2 regions of the Clavibacter rahimiani genome follow, and region 1 is predicted to be linked to the other one. Evidence: riboswitches for the same ligand, from Rfam matches in the RefSeq annotation. Region 1 holds a riboswitch; the other holds the start of a gene.
The links. Region 1 has a riboswitch for thiamine pyrophosphate ahead of ACT7CP_RS07085 (ECF transporter S component). Riboswitches for the same ligand answer to the same signal wherever they lie in the genome.
Positions count from the first base shown of each region.

Region 2: it holds a riboswitch for thiamine pyrophosphate, as region 1 does, so the genes downstream of both, thiM (hydroxyethylthiazole kinase) here and ACT7CP_RS07085 (ECF transporter S component) in region 1, are expected to answer to the same signal.

Region 1 is NZ_CP199790.1:1,484,590-1,499,461, forward strand. It holds gene treY (malto-oligosyltrehalose synthase) at 1-243, opposite strand, end outside; gene glgX (glycogen debranching protein GlgX) at 240-2,444, opposite strand; gene ACT7CP_RS07080 (hypothetical protein) at 2,645-2,977, shown strand; TPP riboswitch at 3,073-3,173, shown strand; gene ACT7CP_RS07085 (ECF transporter S component) at 3,209-3,859, shown strand; gene ACT7CP_RS07090 (ABC transporter ATP-binding protein) at 3,862-5,409, shown strand; gene ACT7CP_RS07095 (energy-coupling factor transporter transmembrane component T family protein) at 5,406-6,200, shown strand; gene ACT7CP_RS07100 (nucleoside/nucleotide kinase family protein) at 6,190-6,735, shown strand; gene ACT7CP_RS07105 (hypothetical protein) at 6,745-7,017, shown strand; gene ACT7CP_RS07110 (metallopeptidase family protein) at 7,144-7,494, opposite strand; tRNA gene ACT7CP_RS07115 (tRNA-His) at 7,623-7,698, opposite strand; gene orn (oligoribonuclease) at 7,742-8,362, opposite strand; gene ACT7CP_RS07125 (SCO4848 family membrane protein) at 8,421-8,636, shown strand; gene ACT7CP_RS07130 (thioredoxin family protein) at 8,633-8,995, shown strand; tRNA gene ACT7CP_RS07135 (tRNA-Arg) at 9,010-9,082, shown strand; gene nadE (ammonia-dependent NAD(+) synthetase) at 9,125-9,946, shown strand; gene ACT7CP_RS07145 (hypothetical protein) at 10,020-10,727, opposite strand; gene ACT7CP_RS07150 (hypothetical protein) at 10,811-11,047, opposite strand; gene msrA (peptide-methionine (S)-S-oxide reductase MsrA) at 11,218-11,745, shown strand; gene ACT7CP_RS07160 (hypothetical protein) at 11,852-12,076, shown strand; gene ACT7CP_RS07165 (hypothetical protein) at 12,213-12,602, shown strand; gene ACT7CP_RS07170 (MarR family winged helix-turn-helix transcriptional regulator) at 12,599-13,162, shown strand; gene ACT7CP_RS07175 (DUF6993 domain-containing protein) at 13,159-13,644, shown strand; gene ettA (energy-dependent translational throttle protein EttA) at 13,708-14,872, shown strand, end outside.
Region 2 is NZ_CP199790.1:2,343,314-2,358,185, reverse strand. It holds gene ACT7CP_RS11185 (pyruvate dehydrogenase) at 1-846, shown strand, start outside; gene ACT7CP_RS11180 (putative quinol monooxygenase) at 934-1,251, shown strand; gene ACT7CP_RS11175 (alcohol dehydrogenase catalytic domain-containing protein) at 1,279-2,319, opposite strand; gene ACT7CP_RS11170 (DUF6804 family protein) at 2,414-2,767, shown strand; gene ACT7CP_RS11165 (alpha/beta hydrolase) at 2,742-3,557, opposite strand; gene ACT7CP_RS11160 (glutathione S-transferase family protein) at 3,557-4,681, opposite strand; gene ACT7CP_RS11155 (DEAD/DEAH box helicase) at 5,002-7,134, shown strand; gene ACT7CP_RS11150 (hypothetical protein) at 7,204-7,413, opposite strand; gene ACT7CP_RS11145 (hypothetical protein) at 7,468-7,647, opposite strand; gene ACT7CP_RS11140 (MFS transporter) at 7,687-9,045, opposite strand; gene ACT7CP_RS11135 (cupin domain-containing protein) at 9,159-10,049, opposite strand; gene ACT7CP_RS11130 (bifunctional hydroxymethylpyrimidine kinase/phosphomethylpyrimidine kinase) at 10,207-12,510, opposite strand; gene thiM (hydroxyethylthiazole kinase) at 12,507-13,334, opposite strand; TPP riboswitch at 13,325-13,416, opposite strand; gene ACT7CP_RS11120 (nitroreductase family protein) at 14,040-14,872, shown strand, end outside.

The DNA of each region.
Region 1 (14,872 bases):
CCCCAGCTCGTGGGCCCGGTCGGCGACGGCCTTCAGGCCCGCGGCCCCGCCGCGCGTCGGGTCGACCTGCGAGTGGTCGACAACGTCGTAGCCGTGGTCGGATCCGGGCTCGGCCGTGAGGATCGGGCTGAGGTACACCCAGTCCGCGCCGAGGTCCTTCACGTAGGGCAGCTGCTCGGCCACGGCGGCGAGGTCGAACGACTCCCGCACCTGGAACCGGTAGGTGGAGATGGGGGTTCTCAACTGATGTCGCTCCTTGGATCTGCGGCGGGCCGGTCGGCCTGCGAGTGGGTGAGGACGGCGAGGCTGGCCGCGACCGAGTGGTCGGGCTCCACCTCGGGCTCGGTGTAGGCGCGCAGCACCACGAGCGCCTTGGCCGCCACATCCACGACGCTACTCGCGCGGAGGGCCGTCGAGTCGGCTCCGACGCCCGCGGTGTCGATCACGGTCTCCCACGCGTCCGCGTACTCGTCCGACGGGAGCGTGAAGGACACCGGCTCGTCGTGCGCGTTGAAGTAGAGGAGGAAGTGGGTGTCGTAGATGTCCTCGCCGCGGCGGTCGCGCCCGCGGATCCCGTTGCCGTTGAGGAACATGCCGATGGCGCGGAGGCCGGACTCCCAGTCGTCGTCGACCATCGGCGTCGCGTCGGCGTCGAGCCACACGATGTCGGGGAGCGGCTCGCCCTCGCCGCGGCGCACGGGCCGGCCGTCGAAGAAGCGCCCGCGCCGGAAGGTCGGGTGCTCCTTGCGGAGGCGCACGACGCTCGCGGTGAACTCCGCGAGCGGCTGGTCGGCCTGGTCCCAGTGCACCCAGCTGATCTCGTTGTCCTGCGCGTAGGTGTTGTTGTTGCCCTGCTGGGTGCGGCCGAGCTCGTCGCCGTGCAGGATCATCGGCACGCCCTGCGAGAGCAGCATCGTGGCGAGCATGTTGCGCTGCTGGCGGCCGCGGAGCGTGGCGATCACCGGGTCGTCCGTCGGACCCTCGACGCCCATGTTCCACGAGCGGTTGTGGCTCTCGCCGTCGTTGTTGTCCTCGCCGTTGGCCTCGTTGTGCTTCTCGTTGTACGAGACCAGGTCGGCGATGGTGAAGCCGTCGTGTGCGGTGATGAAGTTGATCGACGCGACCGGGCGGCGGCCGGAGTGCTCGTAGAGGTCGGCGGAGCCCGTGATCCGCGCCGCGAACTCCCCGAGGGACGACGCCTCGCCGCGCCAGAAGTCGCGCACGGTGTCGCGGTACTTGCCGTTCCACTCGGTCCACTGGGGCGGGAAGTTGCCCACCTGGTACCCGCCGGGGCCGACGTCCCACGGCTCCGCGATGAGCTTGACCTGCGACACCACCGGGTCCTGCTGCACGAGCTCGAAGAAGGTGGCGAGCTTGTCGACGTCGTAGAACTCGCGCGCGAGCGCCGACGCGAGGTCGAAGCGGAAGCCGTCGACGTGCATCTCGGTCACCCAGTAGCGCAGCGAGTCCATGATCAGCTGCAGCGAGTGCGGGTGGCGGACGTTGAGCGAGTTGCCGGTGCCCGTGTAGTCCATGTAGTAGGTGGGGTCGTCCTCCATGAGCCGGTAGTAGGCCTGGTTGTCGATGCCCTTGAACGAGAGCGTCGGCCCGAGGTGGTTGCCCTCGGCCGTGTGGTTGTAGACCACGTCGAGGATGACCTCGATGCCGGCCGCGTGCAGCGCCCGCACCATGGACTTGAACTCCTGCACCTGCTGGCCGAGCTCGCCCGTGGACGAGTACGCGTTGTGCGGCGCGAAGAACCCGATCGTGTTGTAGCCCCAGTAGTTGCGGAGGCCCTTCTCCAGCAGCGTGTTGTCCTGCACGAACTGGTGCACGGGCATGAGCTCGATGGCGGTGACGCCGAGGTGCTGCAGGTGGTCGATGACCGCGGGGTGCGCGATGCCGGCGTACGTGCCGCGCAGCTCCTCGGGGATCCGCGGGTGCAGCTGGGTGAGCCCCTTGACGTGCGCCTCGTAGACGACGGTCTCGCTGTAGGGCGTTCGGGGGAGGCGGTCGCCGTCCCAATCGAAGAACGGGTTGACGACGACGCCGAGCATCATGTGCGGAGCCGAGTCCTCGTCGTTGCGGCTGGACGGGTCGCCGAACTCGTAGGCGAACAGCGACGGGTGCCAGTCGAACTCGCCGCAGGTGGCCTTGGCGTAGGGGTCAAGCAGGAGCTTCGCGGGGTTCGACCGGTGGCCGTTCTCCGGCTCGTAGGGCGCGGTCACCCGGTAGCCGTAGCGCTGGCCCGGCTGCACGTGCGGGAGGTAGCAGTGCCAGACGTGGGCGTCGACCTCGGTCACGTCCACGCGGGTCTCGGTGCCGTCCTCGTCGATGAGGCACAGCTGCACGGCGTCGGCGATCTCGCTGAAGAGGGCGAAGTTCGTGCCGCTCCCGTCGAAGGTCGCGCCGAGGGGGTAGGGGTTTCCGGGCCAGGTGTGCAAGTGGTCCTCCAGTTGGGTCGACTCGTCCACCGGCGGGGCGCGCGTGCGCGGGTCCGTCGGGGGCGGGGCAGGCGGTGGATCCGCGTGGGCCGCAACGGCGGGAGGCCGGATGCGACGCAGCGACGCACCAGGGGCGAGGGTACCGCGAGGACCCGGATCGACCCGCATCCTCCGCGGGCCCGCGGGGTACGGTGGGACCCATGACCAACCTCGTCGCACAGCTCGCAGAGAACGTGAAGAACGCCGGAGTGGGGACGGTCTACGGCGACCCCCTCGACATCGACGGCTCGACCATCGTGCCGGTGGCATTCGCCTGGTACGGCTTCGGCGGGGGCAGCGACCTGCCCGACTCCGACGGCAACGTCGCGGGCGGCGGCGGGGGCGGCGGCGCGACCTGGCCCATCGGCGCGTACATCGCGACCGACGGCGAGGTGCGCTTCCAGCCGAACGTGATCGCGCTGCTCGCGGTCGCGACGCCCGTCATCTGGATCTCGGGCAAGGTGCTCGTCAAGCTCATCAAGACGCTCAAGTAGCGCCTCCCCACCGTCCGCCGCGGAGCGCGGGTGCCCTCGGGCGTCCGCGCTCCCGTGCGTCCGGGGCGTGCCGCTCGCGCTAGGATCGCGGTGAACACGGGAGTCCGGTGAGCCGGGCTGAGAGGAAGATCCCCAATCTTCGACCGTCGAACCTGATCTGGATCATGCCAGCGCAGGGAGGCTTTCATCTCGTACCCGTGCCCTCTTCCGCATACCAGAAGGGCACGACAAGTGACCGCATCACCCTCGTCCACCGCATCCGCCTCCGTCGACGCGGACCCCCGCGTCCCGCGCTCCGGCCTCCGGGCCCGCTGGCGCGTCATCGACATCGTCGTGGCCAGCGTCCTCGGCGTCGCCTCCGGGCTCGTCTTCGTCGTCTGGAACACGGCGTCCGTCCCCGTCAGCGGCCTCTTCGAGCCCCTCCTCCCGGGTCTCCAGGCCCTGGCCGGCGGCGGGTGGCTCTTCGCCGGCGTCCTCACCGGCATCGTGATCCGCAAGCCCGGCGCCGCCCTCTACGGCGAGCTGCTGGCGGCGTTCGTCTCGATGCTCGTCGGCAACGTGTGGGGCGTCGGGACGCTGCTCTCGGGCCTCACGCAGGGGCTCGGCGCGGAGCTCGTCCTCCTCGTCTTCCTCTACGCGAACTGGCGGGCCTACGTCGCCGTCCTCGCGGGCATGGGCGCGGGGCTCGGCATGGCGATCACCGACCTCATCACCTACTACCCGGGATCCAGCCCCCTGTTCGTCGCGATCTACACCGGCGCGGCGCTCGTGTCCGGCGCTGTGATCGCGGGCATGCTGTCCTGGCTCGTGGCGCGGGCGCTCGCCCGCACGGGCGCGCTGTCGCGCTTCGCCTCGGGCCGCGACACCGCGGCCCGCGTCTGACCGTGCGGCGTCCGGGCCGCGGGGCGCCGCCCGCCCGGGTCCCGCTCCCCGGCGTGGAGGTTTCGGCCGACGTCCGCGGCGGGGCGTCCGTCCGCGCCGCCGGGTGGGGCTGGCGCCACGCCGGCCGGAGCGCCTGGGCCGTGCGCGACGTCGACCTGGCGATCGAGCCGGGGGAGCGCGTGCTCCTGCTCGGCGCGTCCGGGGCCGGCAAGACGACGCTCATGCACGCGCTGGCCGGGGTCCTCGGCGGCGACGACGAGGGCGAGACGCGCGGATCCCTGCTCGTGGACGGCCGCGATCCGGCGTCCCAGCGGGGCCGCGCCGGGCTCGTCCTGCAGGACCCGGACGCCCAGGTGATCCTCTCCCGCGTGGGCGACGACGTCGCGTTCGGCTGCGAGAACCTCGGCGTCCCGCGCGACGAGATCTGGCCGCGCGTGCGCACCGCTCTCGACGCCGTCGGCCTCGACGTCGCGCTCGATCGCTCGACGACCGCGCTGTCCGGCGGGCAGAAGCAGCGGCTCGCCCTCGCCGGCGTGCTGGCGATGCGGCCGGGGCTCCTCCTCCTCGACGAGCCCACCGCGAACCTCGACCCCGAGGGCGTCGGCGAGGTCCGCCGGGCCGTGGAGGCGGTGGTCGAGGCGACCGGCGCGACGCTCGTCGTCATCGAGCACCGCGTCGCCGTGTGGCGGGACCTGGTCGACCGCGTGGTCGTCCTCGCCGCCGACGGCGGGATCCTCGCCGACGGCGCACCGGACGACGTCCTCCGCGAGCAGGGCGCGTCGCTCGCCGCGGTCGGCGTCTGGGTCCCCGGGCGCGAGCCCGCGGCGCCCGTCCGCGTGGCCGCCGCCCCCGTGCCGCTCGTGCGGGCGGAGGGCCTCGCCGTCGGGCGGGGTCGCGGCGCGGCCGTGGCCGACGCGATCGGCGTCCGCCTCTCCGCGGGCCGGACCACCGCGCTCACCGGCCCCAACGGCGGCGGCAAGAGCACGCTCGCCCTGACGCTCGGCGGCCTGCTGCCTCCGTCGTCGGGCCGCGTCCGCGCCGAGCCGCGGCTGGCCGACGGCCTGGCCGAGGATCCCGCCGCCTGGCGCTCCCGCGAGCTCGCCGCCCGCATCGGCACCGTCTTCCAGGATCCCGAGCACCAGTTCCTCGCCGCCACCGTGCGCGAAGAGCTCGAGGTCGGCCCGCGCGCCGTGGGCATGGACCCGGCGGAGGCCGCGCGCCGCGTCGACGAGCTGCTCGTCCGCCTGCGGCTCGACGGCCTCGCGCGGGCGAACCCGTTCACGCTCTCCGGCGGGGAGAAGCGCCGCCTGTCGGTGGCGACGGCCCTCGCGACCGCGCCGCGCCTCCTCGTCCTCGACGAGCCGACCTTCGGGCAGGACGCCCGCACGTGGGCCGAGCTCGTGGCGCTCCTCGCCGACCTGGTCGACCGCGAGGGCGTCGGGGTGCTCGCCGTGACGCACGACGCGGACCTCGTCCGCGCGCTCGCGGACGACGTGCTGCGCCTCGATCCCGTCCCCGGCGGGCCCGCGCGGCTCGAGGTCGTGCGATGAGCGCCGCGCCGCCCGAGGTCCTGCCCGCTTCCCGCGCCACGGGTCTCGCGTCGGTGAACCCGGTCGCCCGGCTCGCCGCCGCCCTCGCGCTGACGCTCGTCCTCGTGCTCAGCCTCGACGTCGTGTCCGCCGGCACGGCGCTCCTGCTGGAGCTGCTGCTCCTGCCCGCCACGGGGATCCGGCCGCGCGCGCTCCTCGTGCGCGGCATCCCCATCTGGATCGCGGCGCCCGGTGCAGGGATCACGATCCTGCTGTACGGCCGCACGTCGGGCGACGTGTACGCCCAGTTCCTCCTCGTGGTGATCAGCGAGGGCTCGGTGCTGCTCGCGGTCGCCACGACGCTCCGCGTGCTCGCGATCGGCGTGGCGTCGCTGATCCTCTTCTCCTCCGTCGACCCGACGGACCTCGCCGACGGCCTCGCGCAGGTGTGGCGCCTGCCGTCGCGCTTCGTCCTCGGGGCCCTCGCGGGCGTCCGTCTGGTCGGCCTGCTCCTCGACGACTGGCGGTCCCTGGAGCTCGCGCGCCGTGCGCGCGGCGTGGCCGACCGGGGCCGGGTCCGCCGCTTCGCCGGCCAGGCGTTCGCGCTGCTCGTGCTCTCGATCCGCCGCGGCAGCAAGCTCGCGACCGCGATGGAGGCGCGCGGCTTCGGCGGTCCGGGGGCCCGGACGTGGGCCCGGCCCAGTGTCGTCGGGCGGCGCGAGGCCCTCGTGCTGGCCGTCGCGGTGCTGGTGGCCGCCGCGTCCGTGACGGCGTCGGTGGCGGCCGGGACGTGGGACTTCATTGCGGCCTGACGCGGGGGAGCGGCGCCCGGCGCTGGTCCTCGTCGACGGCCCGTCCGGATCCGGCAAGTCCACCCTCGCGGACGCCCTCATCCGCGAGGGCGACCCCGCCGCGCACCTGGCGCCCGGTGCGCAGCTCCTCCGCCTCGACGACGTCTACCCGGGCTGGGACGGCCTGGAGGCCGCCTCGCGCCACCTCGAGGCCGTGCTCCCGGAGATGCGCCCGGGCGGTCGACCTCGGTGGCGCCGCTGGGACTGGGCGGCTGACGCCCCCGCGGGATGGCACGACCTGGATCCGGCCCGCCCGCTCGTCGTCGAGGGCTGCGGCTCCCTCACCCGCGTCTCCGCCCGCCTCGCCACCCGCCGCGTGTGGGTGGAGGCCGACGACGCCGTGCGCCGGTCCCGCGCCATCGCCCGCGACGGCGCGTCCTTCGCCGTCGAGTGGGAGCGGTGGGACGCCCAGTGGCGCGCCCACCTCGCGCGGGAGGATCCGCGTGCCCTGGCCGACGTCGTCGTGCGCACGGACGCCGTCGCGACGGCCGGGTAGCCTGAGCCCATGACCGATTCCGCACCCACCGACGTCCGCTACCTCGCCGTCTTCGCTGACGGCCCCCTCGAAGGCACCACCGAGACCCGCGTCCTCGTGGACGGCCAGCACGACGAGACCATCAGCACGATGTCCGCGGTGGAGGGCAAGGAGTCGCTGTTCCAGTACCGCGCCGGCGCGGTCTCCGAGGTCGCGGGCGAGCAGCGCGTCACCTACACGTTCGTGGCCGACGGCAGCGACGACGTGCTCGGCGAGGGCGACGACGAGTCCCTCGAGCTCTGACCCCTCTCCCTCCCGGCGCGCGAGCGCCTCGACGACGACCCCGGCCCGCCACGCGGCACCGGGGTCGTCGTGCGTCCGGCGTCGTGCGTCCGGGGTAGGCGATGACCGGGCGAGGGGCCGTCGAGCTCAGGCCCAGCCGAGCTCGTGCAGCCGGTCGTCGTCGATGCCGTGGAAGTGCGCGATCTCGTGCACGAGCGTGACGTGGACGAGGTCGCGCAGGTCGTCCAGGTCCTCGGCCTCGTGCAGGTGCGGCTCGCGGTACACGACGATCCGGTCGGGCATCTCGCCGAACCCGTACTGGCCGCGCTCGGTCATGGCCACGCCGTCGTAGAGGCCCAGGAGGTCGAGCGAGCCGTCCTCGGGCCGGTCCTCGACGACGAACACGACGTTGTCGAGGCCGTCGACCATCTCGTCCGGCAGCTCGTCGAGCTCGTCGACCACCAGTCGCTCGAAGTCCTCGGGATCGCAGTGCAGCACGGGTCCACCCTCGCACACGCCGTACGGGCGGATCCCGCCGCGGCAGCCTGCCGGGGCCGGTCGCGCGCAGACGACGGCACGGAGACGACGGAAGGGCCGGGACCCTCTCGGATCCCGGCCCTTCCCGGTGGGGTGGACGACGGGGCTCGAACCCGCGACTTCCGGCTCCACAAGCCAGCGCTCTGCCAACTGAGCTACGCCCACCATGCGGCCGATCCCGCTCTCGCGGACGGCCATGACGAGGATACTACAGCCGCGGGGCCCACGCGGACGTGACGTCCGCGGAGATGGCCTGCACGTCCTCGGTCGCGGGGCCGGGTGCCGGCACGAAGGCGGCCCGGCGGTAGTACTCGAGCTCGCGGATCGACTCGAGGATGTCGGCGAGGGCGCGGTGGCCGCCGTTCTTCGCGGGGGCGTTGAAGTAGATCCGGGGGAACCACTCCTTCGCGAGCACCTTGATGGAGGAGACGTCGACGCTCCGGTAGTGCAGGTGCGCGTCGACCCGCGGCATGTACTTCGCGAGGAACGCGCGGTCGGTGCCGATGGTGTTGCCGGCGATCGGGGCCTTGCCACCGGTGGGCACGTGCTGCAGCAGGTACTCGATCACCGCGAACTCGGCGTCGGCGAGGCTGACGCCCGCGGGGATCTCGTCGAGGAGGCCCGAGGAGCGGTGCATGTCGGTGACGAACTCGCCCATGTTGGCGAGGGCAGCGGGGTCCGGGTTGATCACGATGCTGAAGCCGTCGTCCACGGGCACGAGGTCGAAGTCGGTGACGACCACCGCGACCTCCACCAGCTCGTCGATCGCGAGGTCGAGCCCCGTCATCTCGCAGTCGATCCATACCAGCCGGTCAGCGTTGTTGCCCATCCCGCGATCCTATCGGCGGCCTCGGACGGCACGGATCCCGGCCGCCTACCATGGGGGAGTGATCACCCTCCTGGCCGTCCTCCTGGTCGTCAACGGCGTCTGGAACGTCATCGTCTGGCCGCAGTTCCTGAAGCGCGTCGCGAAGGATCCGCGGGCGCGCGCCGCCGACGGATCCCGCACGCCGTTCTTCACGGTGCACCTCGTGCTCGTGTCGGTGTCGCTCCTCCTCGCGCTCGTCTCGATCGTCGCCGCCGTCGCGGGGTTCCTCTCCTGACCGCCGGCGATCCCGCGTCCGGGGCGACGGGTCCCGCGGCGGCCGACGGCGTCCGTGTCGTCATGTTCTCCTCGCTCTTCTGCGTGCCCTGCCAGGCGACGCGGAAGGTGCTCGCGGAGGTCCAGCGGCTGCTGCCCTGGCTCCCCGTCGAGGAGCTCGACGTGGCGGCGCATCCGGACCGGGCCGAGGAGGAGGGCATCCGCTCCACGCCCACGATCCTCGTGCTCACGGACGACCGCGAGGTCCTCCGCGCCGAGGGCGTCCCCACGGCGCCGCAGGTCCTGCAGGCGGTCGCGCGGGCGCTGGACGAGGCCGCGACCGGGGCGCCCGCCGCTCCGGGTCCGTCGGACCCCGCGTAGTACCCTTCTCACGACCCCCCGTAGCTCAATGGATAGAGCATCGGCCTTCTAATCCGACGGTTGCGCGTTCGAGTCGCGCCGGGGGGACCCCCGCTGTCGCGGCCCGCCGGATCCACGTAGATTCGACGCATGCGCGACATCCAGTCACAGATCATCGCCGCCCTCGAGGTGCGCCCGACCATCGATCCCGCCGACGAGGTCCGCAAGCGCGTCGACTTCCTCAAGGCCTACCTCCGGTCGACCGGCGCGGAGGGCTTCGTCCTCGGCATCAGCGGCGGACAGGACTCCTCCCTCGCCGGACGCCTGGCCCAGCTCGCGATCGAGGAGCTCGCGGCGGAGGGGCTCCTCGCCGAGTTCGTCGCCGTGCGCCTCCCCTACGGCGTGCAGGCCGACGAGGAGGACGCGCAGCTCGCGCTCCGCTTCATCCAGCCCAAGTCGAGCGTCGTGTTCGACATCAAGCGCGCGGTCGACGGGTTCGAGGCGGAGTACGCCGACGCCGCCGGGCACCGGATGCTCGACTTCACGAAGGGCAACGTCAAGGCGCGCTCGCGCATGGTCGCCCAGTACGCGCTGGCCGGCCAGGCCCGCCTCCTCGTGATCGGCACGGACCATGCGGCCGAGGCCGTCACGGGCTTCTTCACGAAGTACGGCGACGGCGGCGCGGATGTCCTCCCGCTCACCGGGCTCACCAAGCGCCAGGGCCGCGCCCTGCTCGAGCACCTGGGCGCGCCCGAGCGCCTGTACCTGAAGGCGCCGACGGCCGACCTCCTCGACGAGACGCCCGGCCAGACCGACGAGGCGAACCTCGGCCTCACCTACGCGGACATCGACGACTTCCTCGAAGGCGGCGAGGTCGACGACGAGGTGGCGGAGGCCATCGAGGCGCGCTACCTCAGCACCGAGCACAAGCGCCGCGTGCCCGCCTCGATGTTCGACGACTGGTGGAAGTGACCCCGTCCCTCGCGGACGCCACGACGCCCCGCCCCTCCGAGAGGGGCGGGGCGTCGTCGTGCGGGGGCCGAGGTCAGCGGCGCTCGCCCTCCGCGGCTCGGGAGTTCGCGGCCGCCGAGTAGGGGACGGGCGGGCTGTACTGCTCGTCGGGCGACTCCACGCGGCGCTCGGCGGCGGGCTGGTCGTCCGATCCGCTGCGCCAGGGCACCGGGACGGGGGAGACCGCGGTCTGCTCGGGCTGCCGTGCCTCGGAGCGGGAGGGCCCGCCGTCGGCGGCGGGCTGGTCGTCCTCGAACTGCCAGCGGGCGATGTCGCCCTGGAAGATCTTGCGGGCGCGCCCCGGGTGGTGCTGCCACTCGACGATGCGGTCGCGGAACTCGGCGAGCTGCGCGTCGAACTGGAAGCCGAAGCTGCCGCTCCCGCGCTTGAACTCGGTGATCTCGTGCGCGGCCCAGGTGGCGGCCGTCGCGGCGCCCTTCACGGGGAGGAGGCGGATGCGGATGTCGGCCTCGCCCGCGGCGCGGTCGGCGAGGACGCGCTCCTGCGCGGTGAGGCCGTCCCAGACCGAGGCCTGGCGCGCGGCGTCGACGAGCATGCCGATGGCCGCGGCCTTCACCTCGCGGTCGTGCCGCACGAGGATCCGCTGCGTGGCGCCGCGCGCGATGAGCGCGGCGAGGACGCCGGCGACCACGATGGCGACGAAGGGGACGACGACGCCCGAGAGGAGCTGCGTGCCCCGATCGGACGCGAGGGCATCGAGGAGATCATTCCACCACTGCATGCGGTGACCGTACCCCGCGTGCCGGGCGCCGTCCGGGAGGCGGCGCGGGCGCGTCGCGCCGCGTGCTCATCGGCTGGCGCGACTCAGAAGCGGAGGCAGTCGACGGCGTCCTGCAGCGCCCAGAAGTCGCCGAGGGGCACGAAGCCCTGGGCATCCCGACGGAGCCGCTTCGCCCGGAACCGCTCGCCCTGCGGCTCGTGCATGCGCTCGACGTAGCCGAGCACCGCGCCGTCCGGCCGGGTGACGCGCAGCAGGCCGTCGTGCAGCTCGCGCACCTGCACGGCGGTGCGCGCGAGGGGGGTGTAGGTGATGCTGGGCATGGTGTCCTCCGTCCGCGTGCCGCCGGCCCGGCGGTGTCTCGATGTCCCCGAAGCTACGGGGCACCACCGACATCGCGGGCGGCTGGAATGGGCGGCGGCCGATGACGGTTCCCTCCCATGTCGACCGCCGCGGACCTCGCGCGCATCGACGGGAAGTAGGTTCATCTCTCATGCAGACATTCATCCTCGCCGGCGGCTGCTTCTGGTGCCTCGATGCGGTCTACCGCACCCTCGACGGCGTCCAGGACGTCATCTCCGGCTACATCGGCGGCCACACCGCCCACCCCTCCTACGACGCCGTGTGCACGGGCGCGACCGGGCACGCGGAGGCGGTGAAGGTGGTCTTCGACGAGGAGGTCATCCCCGCCGACGTCATCCTCGACGTGTTCTTCACGCTGCACGACCCGCGCCAGCTCAACCGCCAGGGCGCCGACGTCGGCACCCAGTACCGCTCGGCCATGTTCCCCGCGGACGCCGAGCAGGAGCAGCTCTTCCGGGACGCCATCGCGCGCGCCGGCGAGCTGTGGGACGGCACGGCGGTCACGACCATCGAGCCCGTCGGCACGTGGTACGACGCGGAGGAGTACCACCAGGACTTCTTCGCCAAGAACCCGGGCCAGGGCTACTGCAACGCCGTCGCCGTGCCCAAGGTCAACAAGGTGCGGAAGTCGTTCGCGCAGTACGTGCGCGCCGCCTGATCCACCTCCCCACGACGCCCCGCGGCCTGTACGGCCGCGGGGCGTCGGCGTACCATCGGCACGTCCGGGCGACGGAGCCCGGGGAGGAGAGGCGACGACGATGTCGATGACCACCAGCACGACGACGAGCGGGGTCCCGCGCACCGCGGGCAAGACCTGGGTGGCCTTCGGAGCCACGGGCGCGCTCGCCTCCATCCACTCCCACGAGGACGGCTACGAGGTGCGGTCGTTGCACCGCGGCGTCGTCGCCGGCACATACCCCACCCTGGAGATCGCGAAGTCCGCCCTGCGCGCGGGTCGGGACGAGGACCTCCGCTTCTCCGAGCACTGAGCGGCGGGCTGCCGCCGCTCCTCCCCAGGGACCGGCCCGGGCGGCCCGCCGCGCATGTCGCGGCCGTGGCCCGGTCCCGGCGATCCGGCGCGCATGATCTCCCCGCGGTCGTCCGACCGCGGTACAGGGGAGCGGCATGGCGGACAGCACGGGCATCGCGGGGGCCGACCGACGAGCGGAGGCACGGGTCGCCCTGCACGGATGCGTCGCCGGGCCGCCGCGAGCGCTGCGCACGACCGACGGCTGGGAGGTGGCCAGCCTCCTCGTGGGCGGTCGCGACGGCACGGGGGACCCGCACGCGACCGGCGCACCCGCCGTGCTCGCCGTGTGCGCGGGAACCGGCGCGGCCGTCATGCTGGACGCCCTCGGGGTCGGGGACGAGGTGGTGGTCGTCGGCCGGCTCCGGGCCCGACGGGCTGCGCGGCCGGAGGACGACGCGGTGGAGCTCGACGCGGATGTGGTGCTCGCCCGCTCCGGGCCGGTCTCCGCCACTGCCGTACCGCCGGAGCCTAGGATCGCACCATGAGCGGATCCCCCCGGTGGCTCGAGCCGGACCAGCAGCGCGCCTGGCGGACCGTGATCGTCGCCCTGAACCACGTCAGCGAGCGCATCGAGCGGGAGCTCCTCCGGGACGCCGGCATGCCGCACGCGTACTACATGATCCTCGTCCGGCTCTCCGAGGCCGAGGGCGGCGCGCTCCCGATGAGCGTGCTCGCCCGGGCGCTGCAGGCGTCGGCCAGCCGCACGTCCCACGCCGTGACGCGCCTGGAGCAGCTGGGCTGGGTCCGACGGTCGCGGTCGCCGCACGACGGCCGGAGCCTCCTCGCCGAGCTCACCGACGAGGGCCGCGCCACCCTCGTGGCGGCCGCCCCGGGACACGCCGAGGAGGTGCTCCGCACGGTGTTCGACCCGCTCACGTCGGAGCAGACCGCGCAGCTCGAGCGCATCGCGCGGGATATCCTCACCAGCATGCGCGCATCCTCCCTCGACGACGGCCGGGGGAGCGCCGACGGCGACGACCTGGCCATCCCCCCGGCCACCGACCACGACGCCGACCGGTCCTGCGCGGACGAGTCCGCGGCGTGACCCGCGCCACCCGCGCCCTCGTGGCGCCCGTGCTCGTCGCCGCCCTCCTCCTCGCCGGCTGCACGTCGGCGCCCGCGCCCGCACCGGCCGAGCCGACGCCCGCCGCGGTCTCCGGGAGCCCCGGCGCCGAGGCGCCCTCCGCCGCGCCGACCATCCCGCCGGTCGACGCGGCTGGGACGGCGGAGGAGAACCTCCCCGCGTTCGAGTCCACCGCACGCGCGGTCGTGGAGGGCGACCCCAACGCGCAGGGCCGCGACCTCGTCGACGCGCTCGTGGGCGCCGGGTTCCCGAAGGACCGCATGGAGGTCACCGCCGACCGCACGCCGCTCGGCAACTCGGTGGACTCGATCCTCGTCTCCGTGCACCTGGCGGACGCGTGCCTCATCGGGCAGCGCGCGCAGGACGGCTTCAGCGCGCACGTCGAGCCGGCGCTGTCGTCCGGCCGCTGCCTCGTGGGGCAGACGCGCGCCATCGACTGGTGAGCGCCGCACCCGACGGGCGCGCGGCGGCATCCCGGGACCGGTGGCACTCAATAGACTCGGACCATGGCTGAATACATCTACTCGATGGTCCGCGCCCGGAAGGCGGTCGGCGACAAGCTGATCCTCGACGACGTGACCATGTCGTTCATCCCCGGCGCCAAGATCGGCGTCGTCGGACCGAACGGCGCGGGCAAGTCCACGATCCTCAAGATCATGGCGGGTCTCGACACCCCCAGCAACGGCGAGGCCAAGCTGTCGCCCGGCTACACGGTGGGCATCCTCATGCAGGAGCCCGAGCTCGACGAGTCGAAGACCGTCCTCGAGAACGTCCAGGAGGGCGTCGGCCCGATCAAGGCGCAGATCGACCGGTTCAACGAGATCTCGGCGGCCATGGCCGAGCCCGACGCCGACTTCGACACGCTGCTCGCCGAGATGGGCACGCTGCAGGAGGCCATCGACGCCGCCGACGCGTGGGACCTCGACTCACAGCTCGAGCAGGCCATGGACGCGCTGCGCACCCCGCCGGGCGACGCCTCGGTCGCGAACCTGTCCGGAGGCGAGAAGCGCCGCGTCGCGCTCTGCAAGCTGCTGCTCCAGAAGCCCGACCTGCTGCTCCTCGACGAGCCCACCAACCACCTCGACGCCGAGAGCGTGCTCTGGCTCGAGCAGCACCTCTCCAAGTACCCCGGCGCCGTCCTCGCCGTGACCCACGACCGGTACTTCCTCGACCACGTGGCCGAGTGGATCGCCGAGGTCGACCGCGGGCGCCTCTACCCGTACGAGGGCAACTACTCGACCTACCTCGAGAAGAAGCAGGAGCGCCTCAGCGTCCAGGGCAAGAAGGACGCGAAGCTCTCCAAGCGCCTCGCCGAGGAGCTCGACTGGGTCCGCAGCAACGCCAAGGGCCGTCAGGCCAAGTCGAAGGCGCGCCTCGCGCGCTACGAGGAGATGGTGACCGAGGCGGAGCGCACGAGGAAGCTGGACTTCGAGGAGATCCAGATCCCCGTCGGCCCGCGCCTCGGATCCCAGGTCATCGACGCGTCGAAGCTGCACAAGCAGTTCGGCGAGCGCGTCCTCATCGACGACCTCTCGTTCACGCTGCCCCGCAACGGCATCGTCGGCGTCATCGGCCCGAACGGCGTCGGCAAGACCACGCTGTTCAAGACCATCGTCGGCTTCGAGCCGCTCGACAGCGGCGACCTTCGGATCGGCGACACGGTCGACATCT
Region 2 (14,872 bases), 860 kb from region 1:
GGCCGCCGCACCGACGTCGACATCGCGATCCACGGCGACGCCCTCTCCACGATCCGCGCGGTGCTGCCGCTCGTGCAGCGGAAGACCGACCGGCGCTTCCTGGAGAAGCTGCTGAAGGAGCAGGACAGGAAGGTCGAGCAGGTCGTCGGCGCGTACACGTCGAAGGCCGAGAAGCTGCGGCCCATCCACCCCGAGTACGCGGCCAGCATCCTCGACGAGGTCGCGGCCGACGACGCCGTGTTCCTCAGCGACACCGGCATGTGCAACGTGTGGAGCGCGCGCTACCTCACCCCGAACGGCCGCCGGCGGATGCTCGGATCGCTCGTGCACGGGTCCATGGCCAACGCGCTGCCGATGGCGATCGGCGCGCAGGTCGCGTTCCCGGACCGCCAGGTGGTCTCGATCTCGGGCGACGGCGGGCTGTCCATGCTGATGGGCGAGCTCGTGACGGTCGCCGCGTACGGGCTGCCGGTGAAGGTCGTCGTGTTCAACAACTCGACGCTCGGGCTGGTGAAGGTCGAGATGCTCGTCGACGGGATCCCCGACTTCGGGGTCGACGTGCCCGTGGTCGACTACGCGGCGGTCGCGGCCGCGCTCGGGATCCACTCCCAGCGCGTCGAGGACCCCGCCGACATCCGCGGCGCGCTCGAGGCCGCGTTCGCGCACGACGGGCCCGCGCTCGTCGACCTCGTGACCGACCCGATGGCCCTGTCGATCCCGCCGGAGATCACCGCCGCGCAGGTCAAGGGGTTCGCGCTGTCGATGTCGAAGATCGTGATGAACGGCGGCGTCGGCGAGGCCGTGAAGCTCGCCCGCTCGAACCTGCGGAACATCCCGCGGCCCTGAGCCGCCTAGCCTGAGCGTCGGTCCCGCCTGCGCGCAGGTCCGCCCGCGCACCCGTCCCACCCCGCACGTCCCACCCGAGGAGTCACCATGTCCCAGCCCGTCGTCGTCACCGCCGTGTTCACGCCCGTCGAGGGGAGGCGGGACGAGGCCGTCGCCGCCCTCTCCCGCGGCATCGCCGAGGTCCACGAGGAGGAGGGGTGCGAGGTCTACGCGATCCACGACGCGCCCGACGGCACGATCGTCATGCTCGAGAAGTGGTCGTCCGTGGAGGCGCTGGACGCGCACGGCGCGGGCGAGCCCGTCGCGCGGATGGTCGCGTCGCTCGCCGGCCTGATCACCGGACCGGCGCAGGTCACGCGGCTCGCGCCCATCCCGGCGGGCTCGGAGCTGCAGGGCGCGCTCTAGGCGCGACGCCCGCACGCCGCCGTCGGGTCAGCCGACCTCGACCAGCGTGATCCCCGCCGACCGGTCGCCCGACGCCAGCGCCTCGAGCGCGGCGGGGGCGTCCTCGAGCGGGATGCGGTGCTCGATGAGCAGCTCCGGGCGGAGCGCGCCCGAGGCGACCATCGCCATCAGCTCGGCGTAGTCGTGCGCGGGCATGCCGTGGCTGCCGTGCAGGCTCAGCTCCTGGCCGATGATCACGGGCACCGGCACCGTGGGCTCGCTCGCGAAGAGGCCGATCTGCACCTGCCGGCCCGTCGGCGCGAGCGCGAGCAGGCTGATCCGGAGGGTCGACTCGCGGCCGAGCGCCTCCACCGACACCTGGACGCCCTCGGGCGCGGCCGCGCGGATCGCGGCGAGCACGTCCTCCTCGGTGAGCCCGGACGAGTCGATCGCGTGCGCGGCGCCGAGCTCGGTGGCGCGCGCGAGCGCGGCCGGGTCGATGTCGACCGCGATGACCTCGGCGCCCACGGCGACCCCGATCATCACGGCGCTGAGGCCCACGCCGCCGCAGCCGACGACGACGAGGCGCTCGCCATGCTGGATCCGCGCCCGGTGCACGAGACCGCGGAACGCCGTGGCGAAGCGGCAGCCGAGGAGCGCCGCGGCGCCCGCGTCGAGGTCGTCGGGCACGGGGATCAGGTTCACGTCGGCGTCGTGCAGCGCGACCAGCTCGGCGAAGGACCCCCAGTGCGTGAAGCCGGGCTGCGTCTGGTCGCGGCACACCTGGCCGTTCCCGGCGCGGCACTCGGGGCAGCGGCCGCACGCGCAGACGAAGGGCACGGTGACGCGCTCGCCCACGTGGAAGCGCGTGACCTCCGGCCCGACCGCGTGGATCCGCCCGACCAGCTCGTGGCCCGGCACCTGGGGGAGCGCGATGCCGTCGTCGTGCCCGAGCCAGCCGTGAGCGTCGCTGCGGCAGACGCCCGTGGCCTCGACGCGCACGACGACGCCGCGCGCGGAGGGGACGGGATCCGGCAGGTCGCGGACGACGGGCGTCGCGCCGAACTCCTCGTAGACGACGGCACGCATGGGGGCTCCTCGGATGGTGCGGGATCGGGTGAGCCGTCCACGCTATACGAGCGGGGGCGGCGACCCGGCCGCCCCGCGCTGGCAGACTGGGCGCGTGACCCGCACCCCCGCCGCCGCCCCCGCGTTCACCCGACCGTCGCTCGCCCCGGGGCTCCTCGGCGCCATCGTGCTGCTGGCCGGGTTCGCGGTCATCGACGGCGACCTCTTCACCGTCGTGCGCTTCGCGGTGTCGATCCTCGCGCTGATCATGATCGTGTTCTCGCTGCGCGCCCGCAGCTGGTGGAGCGCGGTGCTGCTCGCGGGCGTCGCCGTGATGTGGAACCCCGTCGCCGTGATCCCGGTCGAGGCCACGACGTGGCAGTCTCTGCAGTACGTCGCCGCGATCGTGTTCATCGCGGCCGGCATCCTCGTGAAGGTGCCGGTCAGCTCATCTCCACCCCGGAGGTAGTGCCGAACTCGCGCTCCTCCGTGAGGCCGCGGCGGAGGAACGCCACGATCTCGTCGAGCGAGCGGCGCGTGAGCTGCGGATCCACGCGGGGCAGCGCGAGCCACCCCCGGTCGGCGTTCGGCAGCGTCACGAGCCGGGACTTCACGCCCGCCGCGCGCAGCTCGGAGACGGCGGCCACGAGGCGCTGATGGCGGGGGTCCGCCGCGCCCGTGTGGATGAGGTTCGACGGCAGGTCGCGGAGGCCGCGCGGGCCGGATCCGGTGCGCGAGCTGTCGTCGGCGGCGATGTCACCCGCGGGCAGCGTGCCGGAGGGACTCACGAGCACGAGGCGCAGCACGGACGGCCCGCCCGTGTCGCGGGCCGTCGCCGTGACGCGGAGCGCGAGGTCGGCGCCCGGCCCGTCGCCGAGGACGCCGAGGCGCTCGGGCGTCCCGTTCCAGCCGGCCGTGCGCGCCGCGATCCAGCGCATCCCGGCGAGGGCGAGCGCGTCATCGTCCGTCGGCATGCTCACGACCACCGCGCGGAGCTCCTTCGCGAGGGTCGACGGCAGCCAGTCGCCGCGGATCCGCGGGAACACCACGACCACCGGGGATCCGGTCTTCCCCAGGTCGTGGTCCGGCGGCAGCCAGACGTCGAGGTCGAGCGGCGGGCCCTGCTCGCCCGTTGTGCGGCGATCCACCGTGGTGCCGGCCGCCTGCGACCCGCGGAGCGCGCGCGCGGCCTCGGGGAACTCCCGCCCCGCCCACCACAGGAGGCGGCTGCGGGTCGGGACGGCGGTGCGGTCGGACATCACGCGTCCTGCGCGTCGACGGCGGGCAGCTCGGCCGGGGCGGCCTCGGACGGACGCGTCTCGCGAGATCCGCGCGGGACGGCGCCGTGGCCCTCGGGCACGCGCTCGCCCTCGCGGACGGGACCGGGGGGCGTGCCGTCGCCGAACGGGCGGCCGCCCAGCTCCTCGCGCCCGTGCGGCTCCAGCCAGCCCCACGTCTCGGGGCCGACGGGCACGACGCGGGTCGGGTTGATGTCGGTGTGCGTCAGGTAGTAGTGCTGCTTGATCTGCACGAAGTCGATGGTGTCGCCGAAGCCGGGCGTCTGGAAGAGGTCGCGCGCGTACGCCCACAGCACGGGCATCTCGGCGAGCTTCTGCCGGTTGCACTTGAAGTGGCCGTGGTACACGGCGTCGAAGCGCGCGAGCGTCGTGAAGAGGCGGACGTCCGCCTCCGTGATCGTGTCGCCCACGAGGTAGCGCTGCGTCGCGAGGCGCTCGCTCAGCCAGTCGAGCCGGGAGAAGAGGCGGTCGTAGGCCTTCTCGTACGCCTCCTGCGATCCCGCGAAGCCGCAGCGGTAGACGCCGTTGTTCACGTCGCGGAAGACGAGGTCGGCGACCTCGTCGATCTCCGCGCGGAGGTGCTCGGGGTAGAGGTCGGGCGCGCCCTCGCGGTGGTGCTCGGTCCACTCGGTGGAGAGGTCGAGCGTGATCTGCGGGTAGTCGTTGGTCACGACCTGGCCGGAGGGGATGTCGACGAGGGCCGGCACGGTGATCCCGCGCGGGTAGTCGGGGAAGCGCGCGAAGAACGCCTCCTGCAGGCGCTCGATGCCGAGGACGGGGTCGCGCCCGTCGGGGTCGAGGTCGAAGGTCCAGCTGCGGGCGTCGTGCGTGGGGCCGGGGAGACCGAGCGAGATGGCGTCCTCGAGGCCGAGCAGGCGGCGCACGATCACCGAGCGGTTCGCCCACGGGCAGGCGCGCGCCGCGACGAGGCGGTAGCGGCCGGCCTCGACCGGCCAGCCCTGCGAGCCGTCCCGGAGGATGCGGTCCTCGATGTAGTTCGCGTCGCGGGTGAACTCACCCTCCTCGACGTAGCGGCCGGGGGCGCCCGCCTCGTTGGTACCGGTGGGTGTCGCCTGATCCGTCATCCTCCCAGCCTAGGCCGGGTGCCCCGCGGCGACCGGGGCGGGAGGCGCTCCGGCACCCGGCGGATCACCCGGGACGCGCGGCGGACGAGGGCGCGCCGCGGTCCCGGCGTGCCCTAAACTCCTCATGTGCCCGTCCTCCCCGAGGCGGCCGGGCGCAGGCGGCGGACCCGCATCCCACCCCCGACCCGGAACCCCGGTTGCTCGAGGAAGGTCCCCTCGCCACCGTCCGACCGCACGCGTCACCGTGCGCGACGGGCGCTGAGTCCTTCCGATCCGGGAGCGCAGGCGAGGCCTCGCCCCGGCAGTGAACAAGGAGTTGCATGGCTCGCACCGGCCAGCGGCGGTCGTCCGCCCGCACGCGCACGATCGACAACGAGGGGCTCATCCCCGTCCTGGCGCGCGCCGTGCGCGAGATCGAGCAGGCCGCGCAGCGCGGCAAGCTCAAGCCGGTCAACCGCACGAAGTTCCAGGTCATCGCCGTGCTCATGCGCGAGGAGCGCACGCACGCGAAGGACCCGGCCACCCCGCTCAGCGACTCCGAGCGCGCCGAGACGCTGAAGCGCCTCGACGGCATCGCCAGCATCCTCGCCCGCACCGCCGCGCGCGACACCTCGGTGCTGCCGCTGCTGGATCCCGACGCCAAGCTCTCCGAGGCCGCCCGCGCCATGCGCAAGCACATGCTGTTCGACGGCGGCGTGGAGATGGTCGTCGAGGACGAGCCGGAGCCCGAGCCCGAGGATCCCGCCCTCGCCAAGCTGCACGAGCGCCAGGTCGTACCGCCGTCGGTCAAGGCGCGCGTGCTCGCGAACCCGTTCCTCGAGCCGGACCTCGACCGGCCCGCGCCCGCCGCGCCGCCCACCCGCCTGCTGGCGAACTGGGAGCTGCTCGGCCCGCTGTTCAAGTCGTTCGAGTACGGCGCCGGCGGCGGCATCGCGAGCATGGACCTCCCCGAGAGCCCGCGCATCGACCGCCTCTCGCCGCAGAACCTCGAGCTCATGCGCCACCAGGCCCGCTTCCTGGAGAGCGTCCGCCTCGGCCACCGCGAGTTCCTGCTCGCCGACGAGCCGGGCCTCGGCAAGACCGCGCAGGCGCTGCTCGCCGCGTCGGTCGCCGACGCGTACCCGCTGCTCGTCGTCGTCCCGAACGTCGTCAAGATGAACTGGAAGCGCGAGGTGGAGCGCTGGACGCCGCACCGCCGCGCCACCGTCATCCACGGCGACGGCGCCGGGCTCGACGCCTTCGCCGACGTCGTCATCGTCAACTACGAGGTGCTCGACCGCCACATCGGCTGGCTGCGCACGCTCGGCTTCCGCGGCATGGTCGTCGACGAGGCGCACTTCATCAAGAACCTCCAGTCGCAGCGCTCGAAGTTCGTGCTCGCGCTCGCCGAGAGCATCCGGGAGCGCCAGTCGAACCCGCTGCTCATGGCGCTGACGGGCACGCCGCTCATCAACGACATCGACGACTTCCGCGCCATCTGGCAGTTCCTCGGCTGGATCGACGGCGACAAGCCCACGTCCCGCCTCATGGGCGAGCTGGAGGAGGCGGGCCTCACGCCCGCCGATCCCGGCTTCTTCGCCGAGGCCCGCCGCGCGGTCATCGACCTCGGGATCGTCCGCCGCCGCAAGATCGACGTGGCGACCGACCTGCCCTCCAAGCGCATCGCCGACCTCCCCGTCGAGCTCGACGACGACCTGGGCCGCTCCATCCGCCAGGCCGAGCGCGAGCTCGCGGCGCGCCTCGTCAAGCGCTTCACGGCGCTCGTCGGCGCCCGCGGCACCACCGTGCCCGACGTGCTCGACGGGCCCGCCTCCGAGCGCGCGCACCTCATCCGGCTCGTCGCGCAGTCGGAGCTCGACGAGGCCAAGGCCCAGAAGACCGGCGAGAACGTGTTCACCATGGTCCGCCGCATCGGCCAGGCGAAGGCCGTGCTCGCGGCCGACTACGCCGCGCAGCTCGCGCGCTCGGTCGGCAAGGTCGTGTTCTTCGCCAAGCACGTCGACGTGATGGACCAGGCCGAGGCCACGTTCGCGAAGCGCGACATCCGGTCCGTCTCCATCCGCGGCGACCAGACCCCGGCCGCGCGCCAGCACGCGATCGACGCCTTCCAGAACGACCCCGAGGTCCAGGTCGTGGTGTGCTCGCTCACCGCGGCGGGCGTCGGCCTCAACCTGCAGGCGGCGTCGAACGTGGTGCTCGCGGAGCTCAGCTGGACGAGCGCGGAGCAGACGCAGGCCATCGACCGCGTGCACCGCATCGGCCAGGAGGAGCCCGTCACCGCGTGGCGGATCATCGCGGCGCAGACCATCGACGCGAAGATCGCCGAGCTCATCGACAGCAAGGCGGGCCTCGCGGCGCGCGCGCTCGACGGCGAGGACTTCGACGAGGCCGGATCCACGTCGGTCCAGCTCGACGCGCTCTCGCACCTGCTCGAGGAGGCGCTGGCCGCGTAGCCGTCGCGCCCCGCACGACGACGCCCCCGCGACCTGCTGGTCGCGGGGGCGTCGTGCGTGCGCTGTCCGCTAGCCGCGGTCCCGGCGTCGCCTGTCCGCTGCCCGGCGGATCAGGTAGGCGGCGGAGAAGACGAGGACGCCGGCGACGAGCGCGGGCCCGAGATGCTCCGTCGCCGTGCCTCCGTCGACCAGCGGGACGACGACGAGCTGCGACACGAGGACGAAGGCCGTGAGGATGACGGCGTCGCGGAGGGCGCGGCGGCGGGTGGTGGAGGTCATCCGCCCAGGATGCCCGGCGAGGCCGAGCGGGGCGTCGACGCTCCCCAGCGCCGATCAGCCGCGCTCGGACCGGCGACGTGCCCGCTCGGCCTTCCGGGCGGCGCGGCGCTCGCGGGCGACGGCGTCCTGCGCGTCCTGCGTCGGGTTCGAGCGCGAGGTGCCGATGACGGCGAAGGCGATGAGGACCACGACGACCGCCAGCACCGGGTAGACCAGGATCATCATGCCGGTCATGCGCGCTCCTCGGGTCGGGTGCTCCGAGCGTAGCGGCGGTCAGTCCTCGAGGGCCGCACCGCGGAGGTCCGGCAGGGTGAGCGCGGCCGCGGCGGCCAGCGCGAAGACGCCCGCGAAGACGCCGAACGGCAGCGCGACGCCGCCGAGCGCGAGGAGCGGCGGCACGCACAGCGGCGCGATGATCGACGCGAGCCGCCCGAAGCCCGCCGCGCTGCCCGCGCCCGTCGCGCGCACCCGCGTCGGGTACAGCTCCGGGGTCACGGCGTAGAGCGCGCCCCACGCGCCGAGGTTCGAGAACGACATGAGGGAGCCGAACACGAGGATCGCGGTCACGTCGTCGGCGGTGCCGAAGAGCCCGGCGGAGACGGCGGACCCCGCGAGGAAGACCGCGAGCGTCACGCGGCGGCCCCAGCGCTCGACGAGCCAGGCGGACACGGCGTAGCCCGGCAGCTGCGCGAGCGTGATGAGCAGCGTGTACGCGAACGACCGCACGAGCGAGAAGCCCTGCGCCACGAGCAGCGTCGGCAGCCAGATGAAGGCGCCGTAGTAGGCGAAGTTGACGCAGAACCACACGATCCAGAGGGACAGCGTGCGGCGGCGGAGGCGCGCGCCGAAGAGGCGCTCGCGGGGCGCCGGGGCCGCGGCGTCGGCGGCGTCGTCGGCCCGGAGGTCCGTCGGCGTCTCCATGACCGGATCCGGGGCGGGAGACGCCCCCGCCGCCGCCTCGAGGCCGCGCACGACCCGCTCGGCCTCCGCGTGCCGGCCCTTCGCCTCGAGGAACCGCACCGACTCCGGCAGGCGCAGCCGCACGAAGATCGCCCAGACGGCGGGGACGGCGCCGAGCGCGAGCGCCCACCGCCAGCCGTCGTCGCTCGACGGGATCACGAGGTAGCCGATGAGCGCCGCCGCGGTCCAGCCGACGGCCCAGGACGACTCGAGGATCACGATCACGCGGCCGCGGATCCGCGCCGGCGCGAACTCGCTCACGAGCGTCGACGCGACCGGCAGCTCGGCGCCGAGCCCGAGCCCGACGACGAAGCGGAGCGCGATGAGCGCGCCCACCGACATCGCGAGCGCGGAGACGCCCGTCGCCAGGCCGTAGACCAGCAGCGTGAGCGCGAACACCTGGCGGCGGCCGAGCCGGTCGGCGAGGAGCCCGCCGACGCTCGCGCCGATCGCCATGCCGAGGAAGCCGGCGGACGCGACGAGGCCGAGCTGGCCGGCGTCCGCCTTCCACACCACCGCGAGCTGTGCGATGACGAACGAGATGAGGCCGACGTCCATGGCGTCGAGCGCCCAGCCGACGCCGCTTCCGCCGAGGATGCGCGAGTGCGCCCGGGTCCAGGGGAGGGCGTCGAGGCGCTCGGAGCGGCTGGGCCGCGAGGTGGTCGTGGTCATGATCCTGCTTCCGGGAGGGCGCGCGGCCGGCCGGGCGCCCTCCCGGGGGAGGAGGAGGCGCTCGCGGTGGGTCGAGCGTAGCGCCGCGACCGGCCGCCGCCGCCTCTGTGACGTCAGCGCTGCCGGACCCGCTCCGCCAGCCGCGCGAACGCCGCGGCGTGCGTCACCCGGAGCTCCTCCCACGAGGCGGTCATGTCGACGCGCTCGGGATCCGCCACCACCTCGGCGTAGCCGTGCTGCGCGCGCGGGACGGCGTCGCCCGGGAGCACGAGCGACTGGATGAAGGCACCCGTGTCGTCCGAGAAGGTCAGGGTGTGGCTCGCGACGTTCCGGTCCCAGTCGTCGGACGGCCAGGACAGGAACGCGACGTGCCGGGGCGCGACGCCGGTCGCCGCCGCCGAGACGTAGCTCCCGTGGTGCTCCTCGCCGGGCGAGAGGATCTTGTACGCGCCGTTGTCGAGGTACACGAGGAGCGCCTCGTCGAACGGCTTCGGCCCGTACATCGCGGTGTAGCGGAGCGCGTGCACGAGCACGGGGCGGCCGAGCGGCACCGGGAGCGCGGCCGCGGGCGTGGCGCCCGGCGTCGCGACGGAGGCGGGGGCGGCGGGCCGCAGGTAGTCCTCGTCGGCCACGTGCTCGGCCCAGGCGGTCGCGCCGACCGGGTCGTCGCCGTCCTCCAGGACCGCGATGTGCTCCATCGGCGCGTGGGCCGTGGCGCCGTGCCAGTGCTCCTCGCCGGCCGCGATGTACACGGATCCGCCGGGACCGACCTCCACCACCTGGCCGTCGCGCGTGCCCACGCGGGCGATCCCGGAGGTCACGTGCAGGGTCTGCCCGAGGACGTGGGAGTGCCACACGGTGCGGGCGCCCGCTGCGAAGACGACGGACGCGACGACGGCGCGCTGCGCGGGCGTCTGCGGGGTGGAGAGCCAGCGGAGGCGGACGTCGCCCGTGAACTGGTGGGCGGGCATCGGGACGGCGGGGGTCTCGGCCTGGACGCGCATGCGGGGTCCTTCCTGTCGGGCACGCAGGATGCCCGGGTCGTGGAACGGGGAGCCCCGGCGCGGGTGGTCGCGCCGGGGCACGCGCATCCTCCCGCGGGTGCGGCTGGGAGGGGGCCGGGGCGTCCCCAGGCTGATCCGCGGGCGCGGCGCCCTCCGATCAGCTGAGCGCCTCCGGGGCGCGGAAGAAGTCGCGCTCGTAGGCCGCGGAGACGCGGGACGCCTCGAGCATCGCCGCGCGTCGCCCGGGTCCCGCGAGAGCGGCCGCCTCGTCGACCAGCGCGCACGCGCGCTCCGTGGCAGCCGCGAACGCCGGATCCGCGTACGTCTCCAGCCACGCCGCGTACGGGTGAGTGGCGCCGGACGCCGCCGCCGCGGATCCCGCCGTCCGGAGGCGCGTGCCCACGTCCGCGTAGATCGTGAAGCACGGCAGCAGCGCCGCGACGAGCACGGCGTAGTCGCTCGTCGCCGCGTGCGCGAGGAGGTGGTCGACGTACGCGCGCGTCACGGGTCCGACGACTGAGGGCGCGGGGTGGCGCGCCAGCCACTCCTCGTGCAGCGCGGACTCGGCGGCGATCGCGTCCGCGGCGGAGCGTGCCCAGGCGACCTGCGCCTCGGGCGTCGGCGCGAGCTGGCTCGCCCGCGCGAGCACCCGCGAGTAGGCGCGGAGGTAGATCGCGTCCTGCGCGAGGTAGTGCGAGAACCACGCCTCCGGCAGCGAGCCGTCGCCCAGGCGGCGGACGAAGGCGAGCTCGTCGATCTCCCGGCGGAGGTCCGCGGATCCCGCCCACATCTCCGCCGAGATCGGGGCCGCGTGCGTCCCCGCGGCGTCCCACAGCGCGCGCAGGTGGTCGAGCGGGCCGGCGCCGGCGCCCACGTCGAGGTCCTCGGCGTGCGCGAGGGATCCGGTGAGCCAGCCCTTCGCCTCCGTGAGCGCCGCGAGCCAGTCGCCGCGGCGCGGGTGCAGCGTCGCGAGCGCGCTCGACAGCGAGCAGCCGGTGCCGTGCGTGCTGGTCGTCGCGATGCGCGGGCCGGCGACGACGTCGACCGCGGCCTCCGCGCCCGGCGTGCCCGACGTGCCCGGCGACACGAGCGCGTCCGGGCAGTCGTCCTCGCGCAGGTGGCCGCCCTTGACGATGACGCGGACCCCGTGCCGGTCCGCCAGCGCGCGGCCCTGCGCGAGCGCCTGGTCCCAGCCGTCAGCCTCGCGCTCGCCGAGGAGGGCCGCGAGCTCGGGGAGGTTCGGCGTCACCACGTCGGCGAGCGGCAGCAGGCGGCGGAGCGCGTCGGTGGCGTCGTCGTGGAGGAGGGCGTCGCCGGACTGCGCGACCATGACCGGATCCAGCACCACGACGGGCGGGCGCACCGCGCGCAGCCAGTCCGCCACCTCGTCGACCACGGCGGCCGAGCCGAGCATGCCGATCTTCACGGCGTCGATCGCGACGTCGTCCGAGACGGCGTCGAGCTGCGCGCGCAGGAACGCCACGGGCGGCACGTGGATCTCCCGCACGCCCCGCGTGTTCTGCGCCACGAGCGCCGTGACGACGGCCATGCCGTAGCCGCCGTTCGCCGCGATGGACTTGAGGTCGGCCTGGATGCCGGCGCCGCCCGTCGGATCCGTGCCCGCGATGCTGAGGACGCGCGGGACGCGGGTCGGGTCGGGCACGGGGTGCGGGGTGCCCGTCGCGTCGGCCGTCGCCGGGGCCTCGGCCGTGGCCGTCGCGGCGCCCTGCGCGTCCGCCGCCGCGTGGTCGCCCTCGCCGCCCTCCCCGCGCACGCGCGCCCACGCCGCCGCGAGCTCGCGCGCCGCGGCAGCCGGATCGTCGGCCGCGCAGATCGCCGACACGACGGCCGTGCCCGCGCCGCCCGCTGCCGCGATCGCCGCGACGTCCCGCACGTCCACGCCGCCGATCGCGACGCACGGCACGGGGGAGAGGCCCGCGATGATCCCGAACCCGTCGTGGCCGAGCGGCGCCGGGTGGTCGGGCTTGGTGCTGGTGGGGCGGATCACGCCCACTCCGAGGTAGTCGACCGTCCCGGCCGGGAGCGCGCGCACCGCCTCGACGTGCGCGGGCGTGTTCGCGGTGAGGCCGACGACGAGCCGCCGGTCGGGGCTGGCCGCGTCGAGCATCCGCCGGACGAGGTCGGCCGGGACGTCGGACTGGCCGACGTGCACCCCGTCCACGCGCGTGCCGCGGGCGAGGGCCGCCAGGACGACGTCGACGCGGTCGTCGACGAGCAGCAGCGGACGGGCGGCGTCCGGGTGCGCGGACGCGTGCGCGTCGATCGCGTCGGCGGCGGCCGTCACGGTCGCCAGCAGGGCGGCCGCGCTCGCGTGCTTGTCGCGGATCTGCACGGCCGTCGCCCCGCCCGCGACCGCCGCCGCGACGACCGCGGGCACGCCGCGCTCGCCGCAGAGCGCGGGGTCGGTGACGAGGTAGACGGAGAGGGCGAGCGCGCTCACGAGAGGCGCTCGCGCTGGGCGACGAGCTCGGGCGTGACGGCGTCGAGGGCGTCGAGGAGCGCGACCGCGAACGATCCGGGCCCGCGCGCACCCTCGGCGGCGACCTCGGCGGCGATCGTGTAGACGCTCGTCGCGGCCACGGCGGCCCGCAGCGGATCCGGGTCCAGCGACACGTACGCCGCCATCACCGCGCCGAGAGCGCAGCCCCCGCCGGTCACCTTGGTGAGGAGCGCGTCGCCGGTGTGCACGCGCACGACGCGGTGGCCGTCCGTGATGTGGTCGACGGGCCCCGAGACGGCGACGACCGTGCCGTAGGTGCGGGCGAGGAGCGTCGCGGCGTCGAGCGCGGCCTCCACCGCGTCGGTCGCGTCGACCCCGCGGCCGCCGGCGCCGCCGGTCGCCAGCGCGATGACCTCCGACGCGTTGCCGCGCACGATCGTCGGCGACAGCGCCACCAGCTCGTGCGCGAGCCGGGTCCGCACCGGCAGGGCACCGACCGCGACGGGATCCAGCACCCACGGCGTGCCCGCCTCGCGCGCCGCGTGCGCGGCCTCGACCGCGGCCTCCCGCTGCTCGGCGTGCGGCGTGCCGAGGTTGACGAGCACGCCCGACGCGATCCGCGCGAACGGCCCCGCCTCGGTCGGCACGTCCGTCATCGCGGGCGCGACGCCGAGCGCGAGGAGGACGTTCGCGGTGAAGCCGGTGACGACCGCGTTCGTGATGCACTGCACGAGCGGCGTGCGCTCCCGCAGCAGGCGGAGGAGGTCCGCCGAGGCGGTCCCCGCTCCCGTGGTCTCGTGGGTGGACGGGCGCGCAGCGCTCATGATGACATCCCTCCGCCGGTGCGAACCGGATCAGGTGCGACGGGTCTCATCTCAGCCCTCGTGGGCACCCCGTGTCAGGGATCCACACTAGGGGGCGCGCGGCGGCTCGAGGCGCGTGATGTAGTCGCTCGCCGTCGGCGCGCGACGGACAGCCCTCAGTAGCCCGTACCCAGATGATCCATGAGTCGGGAGATTCAACTGCCGTGCGAGTGGAGAGACTTCCTGACTGAGCACGCGTCTTGCTGAGGTGACGCATCGCGCGGCACGCAAAGCCCGAACCACGGCGCACGATGCGCAGATGCAATACGTTGCCATTTCGCGCGTTGCCGCTTGGGTCTCGTCGCGTCAGGCTTCTCATAATTCGCTATCCGGGGAAATTTACATATGCGCTTTGCGGTCACCGCGCGCACCATACAGAAGGCATGTTGGTGTGTCAATAGCGTGGCGATTCGTGCCTCAGCTGCATACGCTTCAGTCCACGCCGATGCCGATCAGGCTTATTCGGCGGCTAAGGAAAAACTGACAAGCGAAGGAGAATGAAATGACGAGCACTGTGAAGACAGCCCTCCTCCAGGAGGGCGCTTGCAACCTGGTACAGATCGTCCCGAAGCCCCGCCTGAAGCCGAAGCGGGCGCGGCTGTCCTAATTGTTCGCAGTGGGGTCCGGCGCAGCCGGGCCCCACTGCCTTAGCCGAAGGATTGAACCATGGTTGTCAGCGCTGCCGCATCACTTCAATATGATTCGGAGGGGCGCGCGTGGCTTGAATGGTCCACGTCGGAGCCCGCGGTCCTCCTCGATCCTCATGTGGCCCAGGACATAGCATCTCAAGGGGCGCTGACATGCGAACCTACGAAAGGCGTGTCTCCTGACATTCGCGCTCGCCTGCAGGCTTCCGGTCGTCAGCGGGTATCGGGGTACCACGCCGCGACAAAGGATCACCCGTTCCTGGATATGTCGCGCGGAATGGCGGCACGCGTTGAAGACGCAAGGATCATGGCCGGTTATGTGGAGGCTGACGAGTATCCCGACGTGTATCTCGATCTCCCGTGTCTCTCCACGCACCCCTTGGAGCGAGCGAGCGATCTCGGTCTGGATGCTCTTCGAAATTCAGACCTACATCAGCTTGCGGCGATTCTTGCCGGTGTGTTCGGTCAAACACATCGCCAACCTGCGTACTACGATCCCGATACGGGATACCACCAGGTAGAGCTGATCTATCGGTCAGTGCCGAGTGGAGGAGCACGTCACCCTACGGAGTGTTTCGTCGAGGTACTGAGGTCTCCGAGGTTCATTTCCGGCAATTACTACTTTGACACGCGATCCAACGCACTGGTGCGTGTCAACGACCAGCCGCCAAGCGGCACCGACGCTGAGGAGCTTGCATCCGACGCGGACTGGGTGCTGGACGTGAGACTGGCGCCCGTCGTGCGACGCGCGATGTTCCGGTACCGAGACCCGCGGAGCTTCCGCGCGCTACTCGTCGACGCTGGTCACGCCGATGGACAGTTGCACGCCCTCGCGGCCTTTTGCAACTGGCG